3 regions of the Cupriavidus sp. USMAA2-4 genome follow, and region 1 is predicted to be linked to each of the others. Evidence: predicted binding sites of a transcription regulator. Region 1 holds the regulator's gene; each other region holds the start of a gene.
The links. The regulator FNR, encoded in region 1, switches genes on or off when oxygen is low (the NO sensors DNR and NnrR bind a similar motif). The targets are predictions, from matches to a motif close to TTGATNNNNATCAA.

Region 1 (6,336 bases):
AAGGCCGCCTGGATCTGCGCTTGCGCATCCTCCAGCTGGGGCAACTCGTCCAGGGTACGCAAGCCGAGATCATCGAGGAAAGCCTTGGTGGTCGCGTACAGCGCGGGTCGCCCTGGCACATCGCGATGGCCGATCACTTCGATCCATTCGCGGTCCTCGAGCCGCTTGATCACCTCCGTGCTGACGGTCACCCCGCGGATCTCTTCGATGTCGCCGCGGGTTACCGGCTGCCGGTACGCGATGATCGCCAGCGTCTCCATCACCGCGCGCGAGTATTTCGGCGGCTTCTCCGGATTCAGGCGATCGAGGTATTCGCGCATGCCGGGCCGGCTCTGGAAACGCCAGCCACTGGCCAGCGCCACCAGTTCCACGCCCCGATCACGCCAATCCAGACGTAACTCGTCCAGCAGCACGCGGATGGTGTCGGCAGCCACCTCATCGGCGAACAACCGTCGCAGTTCCGCCACGCGCAAGGGCTCCTGCGCGCAGATCAACGCAGTCTCGAGGACGATTTTCGCCTCTTGGGTATTCATATACGGATGTGTGCAGCCTGTCTTTGCACCTGCCCCCGGCGGACCGCCGGAGGATTCGGGGATTTCGGATCCAGCGAGGCCGAAGCGCCATCGCCATCTCATTGCGCGGCCGGCCGGCATGCCGTCCGCATGAAAGCCGCGCGCCCATCTTATTCTGCTTCGGGTTGCCGGGTCAGTCCGGCGGAGAATTGCCCTGCTGCCGGCCTCAGCGCCGGCCGAAAGGCCTCTTGCGTTGCACCGCCCTTCTGGAGCGGCGGATCGGCGCGAACGGGTCCAACCCCTTCCGCCGCAAGAACGATGCAGTCATCCGCACGGTGTTGCGCACCTCCCGTCGCGCAACGCCCAGCCGGTCTTTTGAACCGGAGATCTTGTCAACCGGCATGGCTTGCTGCGAGGTGGCTACGTCCGTCAGCAACATTCTGCCCGGACTGGCCTCAGGACGGCCGTTCGAGTTGCCCGGCCATGCGCGCGGCAGCGCCAGCGCGATAGATACTGCAATGCTGCCGATTGTAGGGCATTCCGGCCCGGCGCTGCAACCGCCGATCACCAGCGCGGCGCCTTCGGCACACCCGACAAAGTGCCTCACGCATCACCAAAACAGAAGAACCCCCTTCAGAACACCACACAGAAGCCGTGTGCGGCGAGCGTGTGCGGCAACATCGCCGCCCGCACAAGCCCGGCCGCACCAAACCCCATCACTGCCACGCCGGCACCGACGCGCACCCAGGGCCGGCGCGACCAGCCGCGCAACGCGCCGGACAGGCCGGACAACATCAGCAGGTTGGGCAAGGTCCCGAGACCGAATACCCCCATCAGCAAGGCCCCCGACAACGCGTTGCCGGCAAGCAACGATAGGGTGAGCGCACCGTAAACCATGCCGCACGGCACCAGCCCCCACGCCAGACCGATGCCGAAACGCCTGAGCAAGCGCGGGCGGACCTGAATCGGGGCGGACGGGGCACCGGCGCGCCGCCCGCGGAGGCGGCCTGCCAGGGCTCCGGCCCCACGCGCCACCAAGCGCTCCAGCGCGGCGAACTGCGGCGCGCGCCCGGCCAGCAGCCACAGGCCGGTGCCCAGCAGGACCATGCTGCCAGCGGCAAACAGGCCGCGCTGCAGCGGCAGGTATTGGGCTCGCCAGGCACCGGCGCCGACCGCGCCCAGCGCGGCACCGAGCAGCATGTAAGTCACCACCCGCCCCGCATGCATGGATAACTGTTCACGCAACCAGTCCCGCGGCCTGCGCAGCACGACGACCGGCGCTTCCGCCTGCGGCCGCTCGACCGCCAGTGCAATGCCGCCGCACATGGCTGCGCAGTGCACGCCACCCAGCAAGGCCAGCAGAAAAACACTGAAAAAGACCGCCGCAGTCAACTTTCGCTCCCCTTCGGATGCCTTCACACAGTAAAATGCAGAAATTGCGCCCTCGCAGCTCAACGACAATAGGCCCCGGCTTGCTCAATTCCATCCCCGTCACCGCGATGTCGCCCCGTTGCTCGTCCTGCTCGCTCGGACACCTGTGCGTGCCGGTCGGCATGAACCGCAACGACATCGAAAAGATCGACTCGCTGGTGAAGGAACGCGTGCGAGTCCACAAGGGCGAGACGCTCTACCGGCTCGGCGAACCCCTGAGCGCAGTCTACGCGGTGCGCTTCGGCACCCTGAAGACACACGTGACGATGGAAGACGGGCGCTCGCAGATCACCGGCTTCCACCTGCCGGGCGAAGTCGTCGGACTCGACGGCCTCGGCGAGATGCAGCACGCGTCGGATGCTACCGCACTGGAAGACACCGAGGTCTGCGTGATGCGCTTCAACGACCTGCAGACCCTGTCGACCACCGTGCCGTCGCTGCAGCAGCAGTTCCTGCGCATGATGAGCAAGGAGATCACGCAGGACCAGGTCATGCTGCTGACGCTCGGCTCCATGCGCGCCGAGGAGCGCCTGGCCGCCTTCCTGGTCAACCTGTCCGAGCGCCTGTCGGAACGCGGCTACTCGTCGACCGAGTTCGTGCTGCGCATGAGCCGGGAGGAAATCGGCAGTTATCTCGGCCTCAAGCTGGAAACCGTCAGCCGCCTGTTCTCGCGCTTCGCCGAGGCCGGGCTGATCCAGATCCGCCAGCGCCACGTCAAGCTGGTCGACGTACCCGGCATCAAGCAGATCTACGGCAAGAGCTGCTGACCAAGCCGAGGGCGCAGGCATCCGGCGCCTTCGACAGGCCCCGTTCTGCCCAGCCCTTCGGCCTGCGCGCATCCCCTACTCCAGTTCGTCGGTATCGCCGAGGCGCACCGGCATCGTATAAAAGGTCAGGGCGCTCGACAGCGAGCACAGCAGCCAGGCCAGCAGGAAGCCGATGGTGTAGACCGCCTCGCGCGAGGCCTCGACCGGCCGCCCGAACAGCCTGAGATCGCTTGGATCCACCAGCGAGAACACCGCGGCGGTTGCCACACCGGCGACCAGGAAGGCCGGCCACAGGACCCACATCAGCCAGCGCAGTCTCATGGCCGCTCCGTGGCTGTCGCGCCGGACACTGCCCGCGCCGCGCCCTGCCGCTCGACCACCAGCCCGTGCCGGCTGACGCCCTCCTCGATCGGCTTGTCGGGATGCGTCATCGCCAGCCAGATGGTCACGCCGCAGGCGGCCATCGCCGCCAGCGGCCCGCTCATCAGCAGCCAGGGCCAGGGTTCCTTCCACCACGGCCGCACGGCCTGCTGCATCGTGCCGGCGTCCGTCAATGATTGTCGGGCGGGTCCTTGCATGGCTTCGCTCCTTGCTGTTACGCACGGCGGCATCGTGGCCGCCCCGCTTGTCTGCCCTGCGGCAATCCCCTCCGCACGCCCTACAGGTCGCGCGGCACGATGAAACTGGTCGATTGGTTCACCTCGACGACATGCCCCTCCTCCTGGCCGCCCTGCACCGTCACGCGGATCTTGTGCGTGCCCTGCCGCGCCTGCTCGAGCGGCACGCGCACGCGGATGGCCAGCAGGCGGTTCGAGGTCGGTGCGAGTTCGCCGGTCGCCCCGTCGGACTCCACGCGCAGCTTGCCGAGTTCCGCACTGTCGGCGCGGATGGTGAACTGCATCGGCGCCTCGCTAGTATTGATCAGCTGCAGGCGGTAGACGTTCTCCACCCAGCGCCCCTCGACTTCGCGCCCGAGGCTGCCGCGGTCGCGGATGATATCCACCTTCAGCGGCGTGCGCAGTGACAGCGAGATGGCGAAGCCCGCCAGCAGTGCCAGCCAGATCGCCGAATAGATCATCACGCGCGGACGCAGCAGGCGCTTGCGCGTCGCCTGGGCCGACCAGCCCTTGCGCATCGCGTTCTCCGACGTGTAGCGGATCAGCCCGCGCGGGTAGTCCATCTTGTCCATCACCTGGTTGCAGGCATCGATGCAGGCGCCGCAGCCGATGCACTCGTACTGCAAGCCGTCGCGGATGTCGATGCCGGTCGGGCAGACCTGCACGCAGATGCTGCAATTGACGCAGTCGCCAAGCCCAGCGGCGCGGTGGTCGGCCTTGCGCGAGCGGCTGCCGCGCGGGTCGCCGCGGCCGCTGTCGTAGGTGACGACAAAGGTGTCGCGGTCCACCATCACGCTCTGGAAGCGCGCGTAGGGACACATGTACTTGCACACCTGCTCACGCATGAAGCCCGCGTTGCCCCACGTGGCGAAGGCGTAGAACAGCATCCAGAAGGCCTGCCAGGGCCCGAGCGCGAACGCAGCCACCTGCCCGCCCAGCTCGCGGATCGGCGCGAAATAGCCGATAAAGGTGAAACCGGTCCACAGCGCCACCACGATCCACAGCAGATGCTTGGTCGCCTTGATGCGCAGCTTGCGCAGCGACCACGGATCGCCGTCGAGGCGGATGCGGGCGAAACGATCGCCTTCGACATGCCGCTCGATCCACATGAAGATCTCGGTATAGACCGTCTGCGGACAGGCATAGCCGCAGAACAGCCGGCCGGCGATGGCGGTGAACAGGAACAGGGCCAGCGCCGAGATCACCAGCAGCACGCTCAGGTAGATCACGTCCTGCGGCCACAGCACCAGCCCGAAGATATAGAACTTGCGCGCGCCCAGGTCGAACAGCACCGCCTGGCGCCCGTTCCACTGCAGCCACGGCGTACCGTAGTAGATCAGCTGCGTCAGCAGCACGAGCCAGACGCGCCAGTTCGAGAAGGCACCGCTGACCGAGCGCGGGTAGATCTTGCGGCGGACTTCATACAACGCCTCGTCGACCGACTCGGTCGCAGGCGCTGCGGTTGCCGGCCCGCCCTTGCGGGCCAGCGGTTCCGTCTCCGGTGCATTCATTGGCTGGCTCCGGCGGCGCACGCGCCCTGCGGCGCGGCGCGATGCACTTTCCTCATCGTGACGCCTCCGGCGCGTTCGACAGCCCCCAGACGTAGGCGGTCAGCATGCGGATACGTTCCGGCGTCAGGATCTCTTCATGCGCAGGCATATGGTTGTTGCGTCCCTTCAGGATCCCCTCGACGATGGTGGACTCCGAGCTGCCGTACAACCATGTGTTGTCGCTCAGGTTCGGTGCGCCCAGCGCCTGGTTGCCCTTGCCGTTGGCGCCATGACAGGCCGCGCAGGTGGACTTGAACGTGCCCTCGCCACGTGCGGCACGGATCGGATCGTAGGCCAGGCCCGACAGGGAACGCACATACTGCGCCACGTCGCCGGCGAGCTTGGCATCGATGACCGCCGAGAACGGAGGCATCACGCCATTGCGACCCTTGGTGATGGTCTGCTGGATGGTCTCCGGCTCGCCGCCGTACAGCCAGTCGTGATCGCTCAGGTTGGGGAAGCCGCGGCTGCCGCGCGCGTCCGAGCCGTGGCATTGCGCGCAATAGTTCAGGAACAGCCGCTGCCCGATCTCTCGCGCCTCCGGATCGGCCGCCACCTGCTTGATATCCATCTTCATGTACTTCGCGTAGACCGAGTTCTGCAGTTTCTCCGCGGCCTGCCGGTGCGCTGCGAGTTCGCCTTGTGTGGAGAACTTCAGCAGGCCGGCGTAGGAACCGAGCCCCGGATACAGCACCAGGTAGCCCAGGCCGAAGATGCAGGCCAGCAGGAACATCCACATCCACCAGCGCGGCAGCGGGTTGTTGAGCTCGCGCAGGTCGCCGTCCCAGACATGGCCGGTGTCCTCGACCGCGCCCTGTGCCTTGGCGACCTTGCGTTGCGAGAACAGCAGCCAGACGCACCACACGATGCCCGCCAGGGCGATCGCCGCGATGTAGTAGCTCCAGAAATCCGAGATGAAGTCGCTCATGAACTGATCTTCCTGCTAGATGTGGTATCCACATGGCTGCCCGCGCCCGCCACCGACGTCTCGTCAGGCAGTGCGAACGGCAGCATGGCCGACTCTTCGTTGGCGCGCCGGCGGCCGGCGGACCAGGCCCACCAGCAGATGCCGAGGAAGAAGAGCATCGACAGCACGGTCGAGAATGCGCTCAGCATGGCCATGGCCTCACTCCTTGGCCGGCTGCCCGCCGGCAACCGCGGTGTCGACCCGCACATTGCGCTTGTTGATGCCCAGGCCCTGCAGATAGGCCACCAGCGCGTCTTCCTCCGTCTTGCCTTCCAGCTCGGCCGGCGCCTTGGCGATCTCGTCGTCCGTGTAAGGCACGCCCAGGCGGCGCAGCGCATGCATGCGCGCCTGCACGTCATGCGTTGGCAGCACGGTCCTCTCCAGCCACGGGTAGGCTGGCATCACCGATTCCGGCACCACGTCACGCGGGTTGCGCAGGTGGATGCGCTGCCAGTCGTCCGAATAACGGCCGCCCACGCGCGCCAGATCCGG
Region 2 (6,336 bases), 190 kb from region 1:
ATGCCCGTCGGCTTCGTTGACCCGCTTGAAGTCGTCGATATCGATGAACAGCACGGCCAGCGCCTGCCCCGTGGCTCGTGCCGACGCCACCGCATCGTCGAGGCGTGCCAGCAGCAACTGGCGGTTGGGCAGTCCGGTCAGCGGATCGTAGTAGGCCAGGCGCTCGATGCGTTCGCGCGCGGCGTCGCGTTCGAGCGCCAGCGCGCACAGGTAGGTGCCCACGTCGACCAGGCTGCGGTGCAGCGCGTCGGGACCCCGGCATTCGTGGAAATACAGCGCGAACACGCCGGCGACCTGACCGTCGTAGGTCTTGATCGGCGTCGACCAGCAGGCCTTCAGGCCGTGCGGCAGGACCAGGTCCCGGTAGGCGGCCCACAAGGGGTCGCTGGCGATGTCGGTGACCAGCACCGGCTTGCCGAAGTGGGCGGCAGTGCCGCAGGAGCCCACCGTCGGCCCGATCTCCAGTCCGTCGATCCGGCTCACGCATGCCGCGGGCAGTCCGGGAGCTGCCAGGGTGCGCAGCCTGCCGTCGGCGATGCGGACCACGCTGACCAGAACCCCAGGGGACACCGCTTCGATCTGCCGGCACAGGCTGTCCATCATCTCTGCGCTGGACACGTCCTTGGCCAAGGCCTCCAGTGCCTTGCGCTGGATGGTGTCACGCAATTTGGTGTCGCTGATGTCCGTCAGCGTGCAGATGGCGCCCGTGATCGCGCCGTCGGCCTGCCGCAGCGGGTTGATTGCCGTGGCGAACCAGCGGGGCCGGCCATGGCGGTCGGCGAGCAGGGCTTCGCGGTGCAGCATCGTGCCCTGCCTGAGTTCGTCCAGCATCTGCGCCAGATGCGCTTCGCTGGTGCGGGCGGGGCGCATCAGGTCCAGCGCGCGGCGCCCGACCGCCTGGTGGCGCTGCAGTCCGAAGACACTGGTGAAGGCGCGGTTGACGTGGCTGACATAGCCGTCCAGGTCGAGGAACAGGACAGGGTTGCCGGCGTGATCGAGATAGGCCGAGGAAAGGGCGGACGCGCGGCCACCGTCGTCGGGCGCGGCGAAATAGGCCAGCTCGCCGCTATCGAGGCGGGAGGTATGCAGGCGAACGGCGAGCCTGCCGCCGTCCTGGGGCGGGCGCTGCAGCACCGGTGGCACGGCGCCATTGCCACCCTCGGGCGGCAGGCCCAGCTCCGCGGCGGCGCGGCCGATCGCTTCGGCACGGATGCATTCCCACAAGGCCTGCGCCGCGGCATTGAAGAGCACCACACGCCCCTCGGCGTCGACCACGACCACAGCGTCGACGGCCTGTTCGAGCGCTGCTTGCCCTAGCGCCTGACATTGCATCTTGGTCCGTTCTCCGCACGGTTGCGTTGGGATTCCTGCGCCGCGACATGGCTGCGCCGGCCGAGTATATGCCATGGGCACGGCCGGTGGGAATGGCCGGGACTCGTCCCGGGCCGGAGCGCCGGTCGGCTCAATGGCCGATGTCCAGCACGGCCGCGCCGGCAAGGCGGCCGTCGCGCAGGTCTGCCAGCGCCGCGTTGGCTTGCTCCAGCGGGTAGAGCGTGGTGTGGGTGCGCAGTGGGATGGCGGCGGCCAGCCGCATCAGGTCGATGCCATCCGCCCGCGTCAGGTTGGCGACGGAGAGCAGGCGCCGCTCCTCCCACAGCAGGCGGTAGGGGAAGGCCGGCAGGTCGCTCATGTGGATGCCCCCGCAGACCACCGTGCCGCCCTTCGCCACTGCGCCCAGGGCGAGCGGCACCAGCGCGCCGACCGGTGCGAAGATCAGGGCGGCATCCAGGACGGCGGGCGGCGCCTCGCCGCTGGCGCCCGCCCAGCGGCAACCGGTCTCGCGCGCGAGCTGCTGCGCGGCCTGGTCCCCCGGGCGCGTGAAGGCAAATACCTCTCGCCCCTGTGCGACCGCGATCTGGGCGACCACGTGGGCGGCAGCGCCGAAGCCGTAGATGCCGAGGCGCGCCGCTTCGCCGGCCAGGCGCAAGGTGCGGTAGCCGATCAGGCCGGCGCACAGCAGCGGCGCCACGTGTTCATCGTCATAGGCGTCCGGCAGGGCGAAGCAATAGCGGCTGTCGGCGATGGCATATTCCGCATAGCCGCCATCGCGTGTGTAGCCGGTGAATCGCGGCGCGTCACACAGGTTCTCGCGCTGGGCGAGGCAGAACGGGCAGTGCCCGCAGGTATGGCCGAGCCAGGGCACGCCCACGCGCTGTCCTGCCTGGAAGCCGCTGACGCCGCTGCCCAGGGACTCGACCCGGCCGACGATCTCGTGCCCCGGGATCAGTGCCGGCTTGGGGTGCGGCAGGTCGCCGTCCACCACGTGCAGGTCGGTGCGGCACACGCCGCAGGTACTGACGGCGATGCGCAGTTCGCCCGGCCCCGGCTCCGGCACCGGTACGTCGCGCGGATGCAGCAGCGGGCTGCTGCCATCGAAGATCATGGCACGCATGGTTTGCGGCATGGCGGGCTCCGGTGAGGACATGTCGGCTCATGCCCGGCGGGCACGGCAGGATCGGTGCGGACGGGCCGCAGGCGTGCATCCAGTATGGCGGGCACCGGGCCAGGCTGCTTGATCGGTATCAAGGTGCTGTGCCGGCCGCTTTGCCATGCTATCCCCCTTTGCGTGGGGCGGCCGGGCTGGGTCGGGCCGGTCCGGCGCTATGATCGGGGTACCGGCCCGCCGGACTCGCGGGCGATCTGCGCAACACGCCGATACTTCATCCGAGAGGTGGCGACATGGACTTCAAGACGGTGCTGGTGGAAATGGGCGACGACGAGGGCGGCGACGCGCGCATCGAGGCAGCGGCCGCACTGGCTGCCCTGGGAGGCGATGGGCACGTGGTCGGCGTGACGGCCACGGGTTTCCGTCCCGATCCGTTCCGGGGCGCGGGTGAGGAAGCCGGCCGCTATGCCGCCCAGGCCGAGCAGCGCCAGCAGCAGCGCCGCGCGGCGGACGAGGAACGCCTGCGCCGCATCGTGGCACAGGCAGCGCCCGGCCTAAGCTGTGCCCACATGCTGCTGGCCGAGGATCCTGGCTGGGCTCTGGCCTTGCAGGGCCGGCTGGCCGACATCATCCTGGTGGCGCGTCCGCCGGTGCCCGACCTGGCGCCGGTGCTGGCGGCGCAGACTGCCGAGTACGTGCTGCTGAATGCCGGCCGGCCGGTGCTGGTGCTGCCGCCGCAGGTGCGCCGCGTCGAGGCGCGCCATGTTGCGGTGGCCTGGGATGGCCGGCGCGAGGCAGCCCGCGCGGTCGCCGATGCGCTGCCCTTGCTCAGGCGCGCGCAGCGGATCAGCCTGGTCTCGGTCGATCCGGAGGGGCGCGGCGTGGCACAGGGCGATGGACTGGCCGCGTACCTGGCGCGGCACGGGATCCGCGCCGAACTGGTGCCGGTGCCGACGCAGGAGGCGGTCGGCCCCGCGCTGCTGCGCGCCGTCGGCCATCTGCACGCCGATCTGCTGGTGGCCGGTGGCTATGGCCACTCGCGTGTGCGGGAACTGGTGATGGGGGGCGCCACCCGGGTATTGATGCGGCACGCCGAGGTGCCGCTGTTGATGTCGCATTGAGCCGCCGGCGCCACCGCGGGCGTCGCCGTGCTCAGTCGACCGTGACGATGATCGCGACGCGGCGATTCTGTGCGCGGCCCTCGGGGGTATGGTTGTCCGCCACCGGCCGGCTCATGCCCAGGGCACGCACTTCGATATCGTCGCGCGCGAAACCCGCGCTCACCAGCACGCCGGCGATGGCCTGCGCGCGGCGCAAGGAGAGCTTCAGGTTGTAGTCGGTGCTGCCGGCGTCGTCGGTATGGCCGTCCAGCCGCACATGGTCGATGCCGGCGCCCAGCAAGGCCTGCCCGATCCTGCGCAGATTGCTTTGCCGTTCGGGCGGGATCGCATCGTCGTCGAAGCCGAACAGCACCTTTTCCGACAGGTCCAGTTCCCAGCCGAGGCCAGTCAGGTGGAAACCCTGCTGCCGCAGCGTTTCCACCTGCTGTGCGGTGAGCTTGCGGTACGGTGCGGTCTGGCAGCCGGCCAGGGCCAGGGCGCCAGCTAGCAGCAGTGCCGCCGCGGCGCGGGCGCAGGCATGCGCCGATGCGGTCTTGCGGGTGGTTCGTGCAGTGCCCACGTCCCTCCTCCCTTTTCTTCTCCCCTAGTCGGCGCCGTCCGGCGGGGGGGCGCTTTGCCAGGTGCCCCCCGAGCGGCGCTTGGCGTCATACATGGCGCCGTCCGCCGCCCGCAGCAGGGCTTCCGCCGTGCCGCCATGCGCCGGATAGGTTGCGATGCCGATGCTGACCGGGGCCGTGACCGATGTGCCGGATTTCAGCATGATCGGCTCGCGCAGGCTCGACAGGATGTGCTCCACCACACGGATCGCATCCTGCGGCCGCTGCAGCGGGGCCAGCAGCACGGCGAACTCGTCGCCGCCGAGCCGTGCCACCAGGTCCGTTTCGCGCAGGCAGGCGCGCACGCGGGCCGCCACGCTGATCAGTACCTCGTCGCCGGCGGCATGGCCGAAACGGTCGTTGATGTCCTTGAAGGCATCATTGTCGAGGTACAGCACGGCCGCGTGCCGTCCTTGTGCCTGCACCGCGCGCAGCGTGCGCTCCAGCGCCTGCTCGAATGCCGTCCGGTTGAGCAGTCCGGTCAGCGCGTCGTGGCTGGCCTGGTGGGCGAGCGAGCGGTTCTCATGCTGCAACTGCTTCTGCCAGTCCTCCAGTTCGTCGAGCAGGCCGTTGAAGTCTTCTCCCAGCGCATGCAGTTCGGCGATGTGCGCGGGCGGGGTGCGCTGCTCGAAGGCACGATCCGAGCGTACCGCATGTGCCACCCGCATCAGGTTGCGCACCGGCTCGGTGATGTGCGTCAGCATGCGGCGCGACATATAGTGGGCGCTGACCGCGGTGAGCAGCAGGCAGGCCAGCAGGCCGAAGGCGCCGCTGGCGAGGAAGCTGAGCAGGTTGGCCGGATCCCCCGACAGGCGCAGATAGCCCACAGCCTGCGCATCATGCAGGATGGGTTGCTCGACCGGCTCCGCCAGCAGCAGTTCGCCGATCGCCCGGCTGAGGCCCGAGAACCGGTGGGCATCGGGACGCCGCCATTCGGCGAGCAGGTGGTCGCCGCGGTCGTAGACGCTGGCATAGGCGACGTCCTCGCTGGCGATCAGCGCGAGGGCGTCGCGGGTGGCGGCCTTGTCGTTGAACACCACCGGGGCCTCCAGCGCGTAGGCCACCGAGCGTGCCACCAGGCGCAGGTTGTGGTCCGCGTAGACGCGCAGGGCGGTGATGCCGAGCACGGTCAGCGACAGGCCAGCGGTGCAGATGGCGATGAGCGCCACGCTCAGGTGGATGCGCCGCAGGGTGCTTTGCAGCGTCGGGCGCGTGCCGGGCCTGTTGTTTCCGATCATGGCGTGGTTCCCCGCCGACGGCCGAGCTGCAGCACGCCGGGGTGGACGTGGATGCCGCTGCGGGCCACCGAGTCGAGATTGACGCGGAAGGACACCTGCGCATCCCGCACACTGAGGCAGAACATGCTGCCGACCTCGCACTCGAAGTCTCCCTCGCTGATGACCAGTACCGGCTGGCCGCTGAGTTCTCGTCCCAGCAGCTTGCGCTTGTCATCGGTCATGGTGCCGACGTAGAGCGCGTCGCAGTCGCGCGCCAGGTCGCTGCCGGTAACGTCGACCACGCGCGTGCGCACCGGCCGCCCGTTGGCCAGCGTGCCTCCATCGAGCAGCTTGGCGGAATAGAGGCTGGAGCGTTCCACGCACAGCCGCAACACCGCTGGCTCGCTCGGCCAGCGTGCGTAGCTGAGCAGGTTGAATACGGTCTTGGCTACCGCGTCCGCGCGTTGCTGCAGGGTCTGGGCTCTCGCGTCGGGCGCGTGGGCCAGCGGAAAGATAGCCAGCAGCAGCGCGAGCAGGGCCAGCACGCAAGGTGGCGGGGCGCTGCGGACGTGGTGGCTGCCGGTGCCTGCCCGGAAGGACGGAAGGAGTGGCGGACGCATGACATGGTTCGGGGCGGGCGACGCCTGCGGGCGCCGACCGACCGGGTATTGTCATGGTGCCCGGCAGCGCAGGTCAAGGCGGCGCCGGAGAGTATGTTGCCGCTGCGCGGTGCGACCGTCAGCCTGTCCGGCTGACTGCCGGCCTGCCGGCAGCGCCTTCGCCGTCGGCCGGCCCGGTGCGTCCGGCTCTACCGCTTTCGGCGTAGCGGATCAAGGCGGCCAGCAGCCGATCCATGTGAGCGCAGGCGACTCGCAGTGGCTGTAGAGTTCTCTCAGGTGTCTCCTGCAGCACCCGGTGCGACACGGCCTGCTCGAATTCCGCGCAGGCCAGAAGGA
Region 3 (6,336 bases), 1.5 Mb from region 1:
GCTTCGCCGATGCCGCCCGCTGGGTGCGCGCCGGCGTGCCCGTGGCGATGGTCACCATCGTCGAGGTCAAGGGCTCGGCCCCGCGCGAGCCCGGCGTGCGCATGCTGGTGACGGCGGACGCGCTGGTCGGCACCATCGGCGGCGGCCACCTGGAGTGGCGCGGCATGGAGATCGCCCGCACGATGCTGGACGCCGGCAGCGGCAGCCCGTCGCGCCGCATCGAGCGCATCCCGCTCGGGCCGGCCCTCGGCCAATGCTGTGGCGGCGTGGTCAAGCTCGCCTTCGAGGTGCTGGGCGAGGCCGACCTGCCCTGGCTCGATGCGGTCGAGGCGGCCTTCGCGCGCGGCGACGCGCTGCTGCGCACGGTGCCGCCATCCGGTCCCGCGCGCCATGCGCCCAGCCGTGCCGTGGCGCCGGCGGTGGTGCTGCAGGCCGGCGGTGGCTGGAACGACACGCTGGTCTCGGACGCCATGCAGATCGTGCTGTTCGGCGCCGGCCATGTCGGCCACGCCCTGGTCAAGGTGCTGGCCAACCTGCCGTGCCAGGTGCGCTGGGTCGACGAGCGCGACACCCTGTTCCCGCCGGGCCTGCCCGCCAACGTGCGCGCCGAGGCCACCGACACGCCCGAGGCCGAGGTCGACGCGGCCCCGCGCGGCAGCTACTTCCTGGTGATGACGCACAGCCACGCGCTCGACCTGGCCTTGTGCGAACAGATCCTGCGGCGGCGCGACTTCGCCTACTTCGGCCTGATCGGCTCGAAGACCAAGCGCGCGCGCTTCGAGCACCGCCTGGCCGAGCGCGGCGTGGACAGCGCGCGCCTCGCCGAGATGACCTGCCCGATGGGGGTGGCCGGCATCACCGACAAGGCTCCAGCTATGATTGCGGTTGCCATCGTCGCCCAACTGCTCCAGGTGCGCGATCAGCGGCTTGCCGCCCTGACCGCCAGCGCCCGGCAGCCGCAAGGGACGGCGCAACCCGTCACCCGGTGAATCCCGCCGGGCAATCATCAGAGGCCCCCATGTCCATCGACGCCGCGCTCGCCGAACGCATCCGCCGCAGCCCCAAGGCGGAACTGCATGTCCATATCGAAGGCACGCTCGAACCCGAGCGCATCTTCCAGCTCGCCCAGCGCAACCAGGTCAAGCTGCCCTACCCCACCGTGGAGGCGCTGCGCGCGGCCTACGCCTTCACCGACCTGCAGTCCTTCCTCGACATCTACTACGCCGGCGCCAGCGTGCTGCTGACCGAGGAAGACTTCTTCGACATGACCATGGACTACGTCCGCCGCGCGGTGGCCGACAACGTCCGCCATGCCGAGATCTTCTTCGACCCGCAGACGCATACGGCGCGCGGCGTGCCGGTCTCGACCGTGATCGACGGCATCGCCGATGCGCTGGCCCAGGCGCGCACCGAATACGATTTCTCCAGCAGCCTGATCCTCTGCTTCCTGCGCCACCTCAGCGAGGAAGACGCCTTCGCCACGCTGGAGGCCGCTCTGCCCTTCCGCGACCGCTTCGTCGGCATCGGCCTGGACTCGTCCGAGCGCGGCAACCCGCCCGAGAAGTTCGCGCGCGTGTTCGCCCGCGCGCGCGAACTGGGCCTGCACCTGGTGGCGCATGCCGGCGAGGAGGGCCCGGCCGACTACGTGCGCGACGCGCTCGACCTGCTCAAGGTGGAGCGCATCGACCACGGTGTGCGCGCCATCGACGACGCCGCGCTGGTCGAGCGCCTCGCGCGCGAGCGCGTGCCGCTGACGGTGTGCCCGCTGTCGAACCAGAAGCTGAAGGTCTATCCCGACCTGCGCGACCATTCCCTCAAGCGGCTGCTCGATGCCGGCGTCGCCGTCACGCTGCACTCGGACGATCCCGCCTACTTCGGCGGCTACATGAACGCCAACTGGGAAGCCGTCTTCGAGGCGCTGCCGCTGGACGCGGCCGACGCGCACAAGCTGGCGCGCAACAGTTTCGAAGCGGCCTTCCTGCCCGCAGCGCAGAAGGCCGACTTCCTCGCCGAAGTGGACCACTTCTGGCGCTCCCCGCCCGCCACGCCTGCCGCGGCCTGAGCGAGGCGCAATCCAAGAACAACCGGCGTGCCAGGGCTGCGGCCCGCGCCGCCGGGCCCTGAGACGAACCCATGACGACCACTCCCGCCAACGCCTCCCCCAGCCACGCGAGCCAGGCCACCCGCGCCGTGCGCGGCCGCGTGCTGCACTTCCAGCGCGACCCGCAGTTCCATGAGGACGCCTATCAGTACTGGGAGGACGGGCTGCTGATCATCCGCGACGGCCGCATCGTCGCCGCCGGCGACCATGGCCGCCTGGCCGCGGAAATCCCTGCCGGCGCCGAAGTGATCGACCACCGCGGCAAGCTGATCGTGCCGGGCTTCATCGACACCCACGTCCACTTTCCGCAGACCGACATCATCGCCTCGCCGTCGCCAGGCCTGCTGCACTGGCTGGAAACCTATACCTTCCCCGAGGAACGCCGCTTCGAGGACCCGGACTACGCGCGCGGCGTGGCCGGCTTCTTCACCGAGGAACTGCTGCGCAACGGCACCACCAGCGCGGTGGTCTGGAGCACGGTGCACGCCGCCTCGGCCGACGCGCTGTTCGCCGAGAGCCACCAGCGCAACCTGCGCATGGTCACCGGCAAGGTGCTGATGGACCGCAACTGCCCCGAATTCCTGCGCGACACCGCGGAATCCGGCGCGCGCGACTCGGCCGAGCTGCTGTCGCGCTGGCACGGCAAAGGCCGCCTCGGCTACGCCATCACCCCGCGCTTCGCACCGACCTCGAGCGAGGCCCAGCTGGCCACCTGTGCGGAACTGGCGCGCGCCTACCCGGACGCCTACATCCAGACCCACGTGGCGGAGAACCGCGACGAGGTCAGATGGGTCGCCGAACTGTTCCCGCACGCGCGCAGCTACCTGGACGTCTACGACCACTACGGCTTGCTGCGCCCCGGCGCCTTCTACGGCCACGCCATCTACCTGGACCAGGACGACCGCCGGCGCCTGGCCGACAGCGGCGCCGCAGTGGCGCACTGCCCGACCTCGAACCTGTTCCTCGGCAGCGGCTTCTACGACTTTCACCAGTCCGACGCCAACCGCCTCAATGTCACGCTGGCCACCGACGTCGGCGGCGGCACCTCCTTCTCCATGCTGCGCACCATGAACGCCGCGCACAAGGTGGCGCGCATGGGCGGCTACTACCTGACCGCACTGCGCATGTTCTACCTGGCCACGCGCGCGGCCGCCGACGCGCTAGGCTGGTCCGAGCGCGTCGGCAGCTTCACGCCCGGCTGCGAGGCCGACTTCATCGTGCTCGACCCGCAGGCCACGCCGCTGATCGCACGCCGCAGCGCCCGCTCCGAAACGCTGGAAGAGCAGTTGTTCGCCTTCGCGATGCTGGGCGATGACCGTGTCATCGACCAGGTCTATGTGATGGGCGAGGCTGTCTGAGAGACGCCCAAGGCACTTCGTCGCGGCATGGCGCCCCGCCGCCGCGCCATGCCCGCCCCCTGTTGACCACGGTCAACACGGCCGTCATGCAGGGCCACTAAGCTGTCGCTTCGCGCGCGGCCTGCCGGCGCGCCGGGCCAAGACCGGTCCCGGCCGCACGCCGCGCGTCACCGACCTTGGAAAAACCGCATGACCGCCAAGCTGCAAGCCCGGGCCATGGAGCCCTGTCCCGACACCACCGCCGCGCCGGCGCCCGGCGCGCGCCGGCAGGCACCGCTGCCCGAGCCGATCGCGCCCGATGCGCCGCTGCCCTCGCGCAAGATCATCCGCGGCTGGCTGATCCCGCTGGGCCGGCGCACCACGCCACTGCCGCTGGCGCTGACCCTGCTCGACACCGCGCTGTTCCTGGCAGTCCTCGCCGGCGTGGTGCTGGCGCCGCACTGGGCGGCCAAGCTCGGCCTGGGCATCCTGGCCGGCCTGATGATCGCCCGCCTGTTCATCATCGGCCACGACGCCTGCCACCAGAGCCTGACGCCCCGGCGCGGCCTCAACAAATGGCTCGGGCGGCTGACCTTCCTGCCCTCGCTGACACCGTACAGCCTGTGGGAGATCGGCCACAACGTGGTGCATCACGGCTACACCAACCTGAAGGGCTTCGACTTCGTGTGGGCGCCCTACTCGCTCGAGGAATACCGCGCGCTGCCGCGCTGGCGCCGCGCGCTGGAGCGCGTCTACCGCACCGGCCTCGGCCCCGGCCTGTACTACCTGATCGAGATCTGGTGGCTCAAGCTGTTCTTCCCCAGCAAGCGCCAGATGCCGTCCCGGCGTGCCATCTTCACCTGGGACTGCCTGCTGGTGGCCGCCTTCGGCGCGGCCTGGATCGGCGCGCTGCTGGCCCTGGCCGCGGTCACCGGCCAGTCGGCCTGGATGCTGCTGACGATGGGCTTCGTCGTGCCCTTCCTGGTCTGGAACGCCACGGTCGGCTTCGTGCTCTACGTGCACCACACCCACGCCAGCGTGGCCTGGTACGAGACCAAGGCGATGTGGACGCGCGCCCAGCCCTTCGTCTCGACCACCGTGCACCTGCGTTTCCGCTACGGCATCGGCGCCGCGCTGCACCACATCATGGAGCACACCGCCCACCACGTGGACATGAGCGTGCCGCTCTACCACCTGAAGCGTGCCCAGGCCGTGCTCGAGCACGCGCTGCCGGGCCGCATCATCGTGCAGAACTTCTTCTGGCGCTGGTACTTCGACACCGCACGCCGCTGCAAGCTGTATGACTTCAAGGCGCTGTGCTGGACCGACTTCCGCGGCCGCCAGACCAGCGAGAACTCGCCCGTTCCCGTCTGAAGCGACGGGAACGCGCCGGCGCGGGGCACCCGCCGGCCATGGCGCCGGCACGACAGAGCGCCCGCACCGCGGCCGGCGGCGGTGGACTTGCCCGCCACGGCAACGCTATAATCCGCACTTCCATTGGGGAGTAGCCGCTCCGCCGTCACCGTCCCGCGCAATGCGGGAGCCGGAACGCGGAGGCGTACGTCAACAGACTTGACCGCTTGCGGTTATGGCGTGCGCAGCTTCCGGGACCAGGGCCTGCCATCCGGCGCGGCCCGTGCCCAGGGCCTGGCGAGACCGATGACGTCGCTTTTCCGGACAGGGCCGGGGAAGGCGTGCGTCATTGGCATCTCGCAGATGCGTCCGGCCCGGTGATCTCAAGAAAAATGGAAGCCTTCCTCGTCTCCACAGGTATCGTCGCCCTCGCCGAAATGGGCGACAAGACGCAGTTGCTGTCGCTCGTGCTGGCCGCGCGCTACCGGCGCCCGCTGCCGATCATCCTCGGCATCCTGATCGCCACCCTGGTCAACCATGGACTGGCCGGCGCGCTCGGCGGCTGGATCACCCATATGGTCGGCCCCTCGCTGCTGCGCTGGATCCTGGGCCTGGGCTTCATCGCCATGGCGGCCTGGATCCTGATTCCCGACAAGCTCGACGACGTCGAGCAAGGCAAGCCGGTGCGCGGCGCGCTCGGCATCCTCGGCACCACCATCGTCGCCTTCTTCTTCGCCGAGATGGGCGACAAGACGCAGATCGCCACCGTGGCGCTCGGCGCGCGCTTCAGCGGCGAAGTGCTGGCCGTGGTGGCCGGCACCACCTTCGGCATGATGCTGGCCAACGTGCCCGCCGTGCTGCTGGGCGGCCGCTTCGCCGACAAGCTGCCGATCGGACTGGTGCACAAGATCGCCGCCGCCATCTTCGTCGTGCTGGGCGTGCTGGCGCTGCTGGACGTCGGCGCCTGAGCGCGGCACGCGCGCCGGCCCCGCCGGCGCGGAAACGTGCGCTTACAACTTGCTGTCTCACCGCCCTCCCCCTCGCCCGTTAAGGAAGCAGCACTGGAACGGCCTGGCCGCCGGCCACGCCGCCCCAGGCGGATCGAATCTTGACGAGGAGAAGGATTGATGTCGAACCAGACAACACGCCCGCGCCGGGCCATGCACGGCCGGCGCGCCGCACGTGCCGCGCAGGCGGCCCTGGCCGCGCTGGCCGCCGCCGCCGCGCTGAGCGGCTGCGTGACCGAGCGCACAGTGGTGGTGCGCGAGCCGGCGCCGCACCAGGTCGTGCGGGCCATGCCGGCACCGGTGCACGAGGACCGCGGCCCGGCCCCTGGCTACGGCTGGAACTGGGTGCCCGGCCACTGGAAGTGGGCCGGCAACGACTGGCTGTGGGTGCACGGCAAGTGGGTCGAGCAGCCGGTGGCGCCGATGCCGCCGGTGATCGTCGAGCAGATCACGGTTGCGCCCACGCCGCATGCCTTCTGGGTGCCGGGCCACTGGGTGTGGCGCTATGAGGCCGGCGGCGGCTGGGCCTGGGTCAAGG

Region 2: the regulator FNR is predicted to act here: its motif matches at 2,573-2,586, upstream of BKK79_RS17655 (universal stress protein).
Region 3: the regulator FNR is predicted to act here: its motif matches at 3,522-3,535, upstream of BKK79_RS05090 (fatty acid desaturase).

Annotation. Positions count from the first base shown of each region.
Region 1 covers NZ_CP017748.1:4,150,607-4,156,942, reverse strand. Annotated here, with positions in the region: gene scpB (SMC-Scp complex subunit ScpB) at 1-533, opposite strand, end outside; gene BKK79_RS40415 (hypothetical protein) at 739-1,119, opposite strand; gene BKK79_RS18505 (sulfite exporter TauE/SafE family protein) at 1,146-1,904, opposite strand; gene fnr (fumarate/nitrate reduction transcriptional regulator Fnr) at 1,985-2,710, shown strand; gene BKK79_RS18495 (hypothetical protein) at 2,786-3,031, opposite strand; gene BKK79_RS18490 (hypothetical protein) at 3,028-3,246, opposite strand; gene ccoG (cytochrome c oxidase accessory protein CcoG) at 3,369-4,838, opposite strand; gene ccoP (cytochrome-c oxidase, cbb3-type subunit III) at 4,891-5,805, opposite strand; gene BKK79_RS18475 (cbb3-type cytochrome oxidase subunit 3) at 5,802-5,999, opposite strand; gene ccoO (cytochrome-c oxidase, cbb3-type subunit II) at 6,004-6,336, opposite strand, start outside.
Region 2 covers NZ_CP017748.1:3,960,405-3,966,740, forward strand. Annotated here, with positions in the region: gene BKK79_RS17645 (EAL domain-containing protein) at 1-1,332, opposite strand, end outside; gene BKK79_RS17650 (zinc-dependent alcohol dehydrogenase family protein) at 1,463-2,464, opposite strand; gene BKK79_RS17655 (universal stress protein) at 2,740-3,567, shown strand; gene BKK79_RS17660 (OmpA family protein) at 3,599-4,126, opposite strand; gene BKK79_RS17665 (diguanylate cyclase domain-containing protein) at 4,151-5,401, opposite strand; gene BKK79_RS17670 (YfiR family protein) at 5,398-6,000, opposite strand; gene BKK79_RS17675 (response regulator) at 6,119-6,336, opposite strand, start outside.
Region 3 covers NZ_CP017748.1:1,143,929-1,150,264, forward strand. Annotated here, with positions in the region: gene xdhC (xanthine dehydrogenase accessory protein XdhC) at 1-989, shown strand, start outside; gene BKK79_RS05080 (adenosine deaminase) at 1,019-2,062, shown strand; gene guaD (guanine deaminase) at 2,134-3,459, shown strand; gene BKK79_RS05090 (fatty acid desaturase) at 3,676-4,812, shown strand; yybP-ykoY riboswitch at 4,918-5,130, shown strand; gene BKK79_RS05095 (TMEM165/GDT1 family protein) at 5,184-5,759, shown strand; gene BKK79_RS05100 (YXWGXW repeat-containing protein) at 5,919-6,336, shown strand, end outside.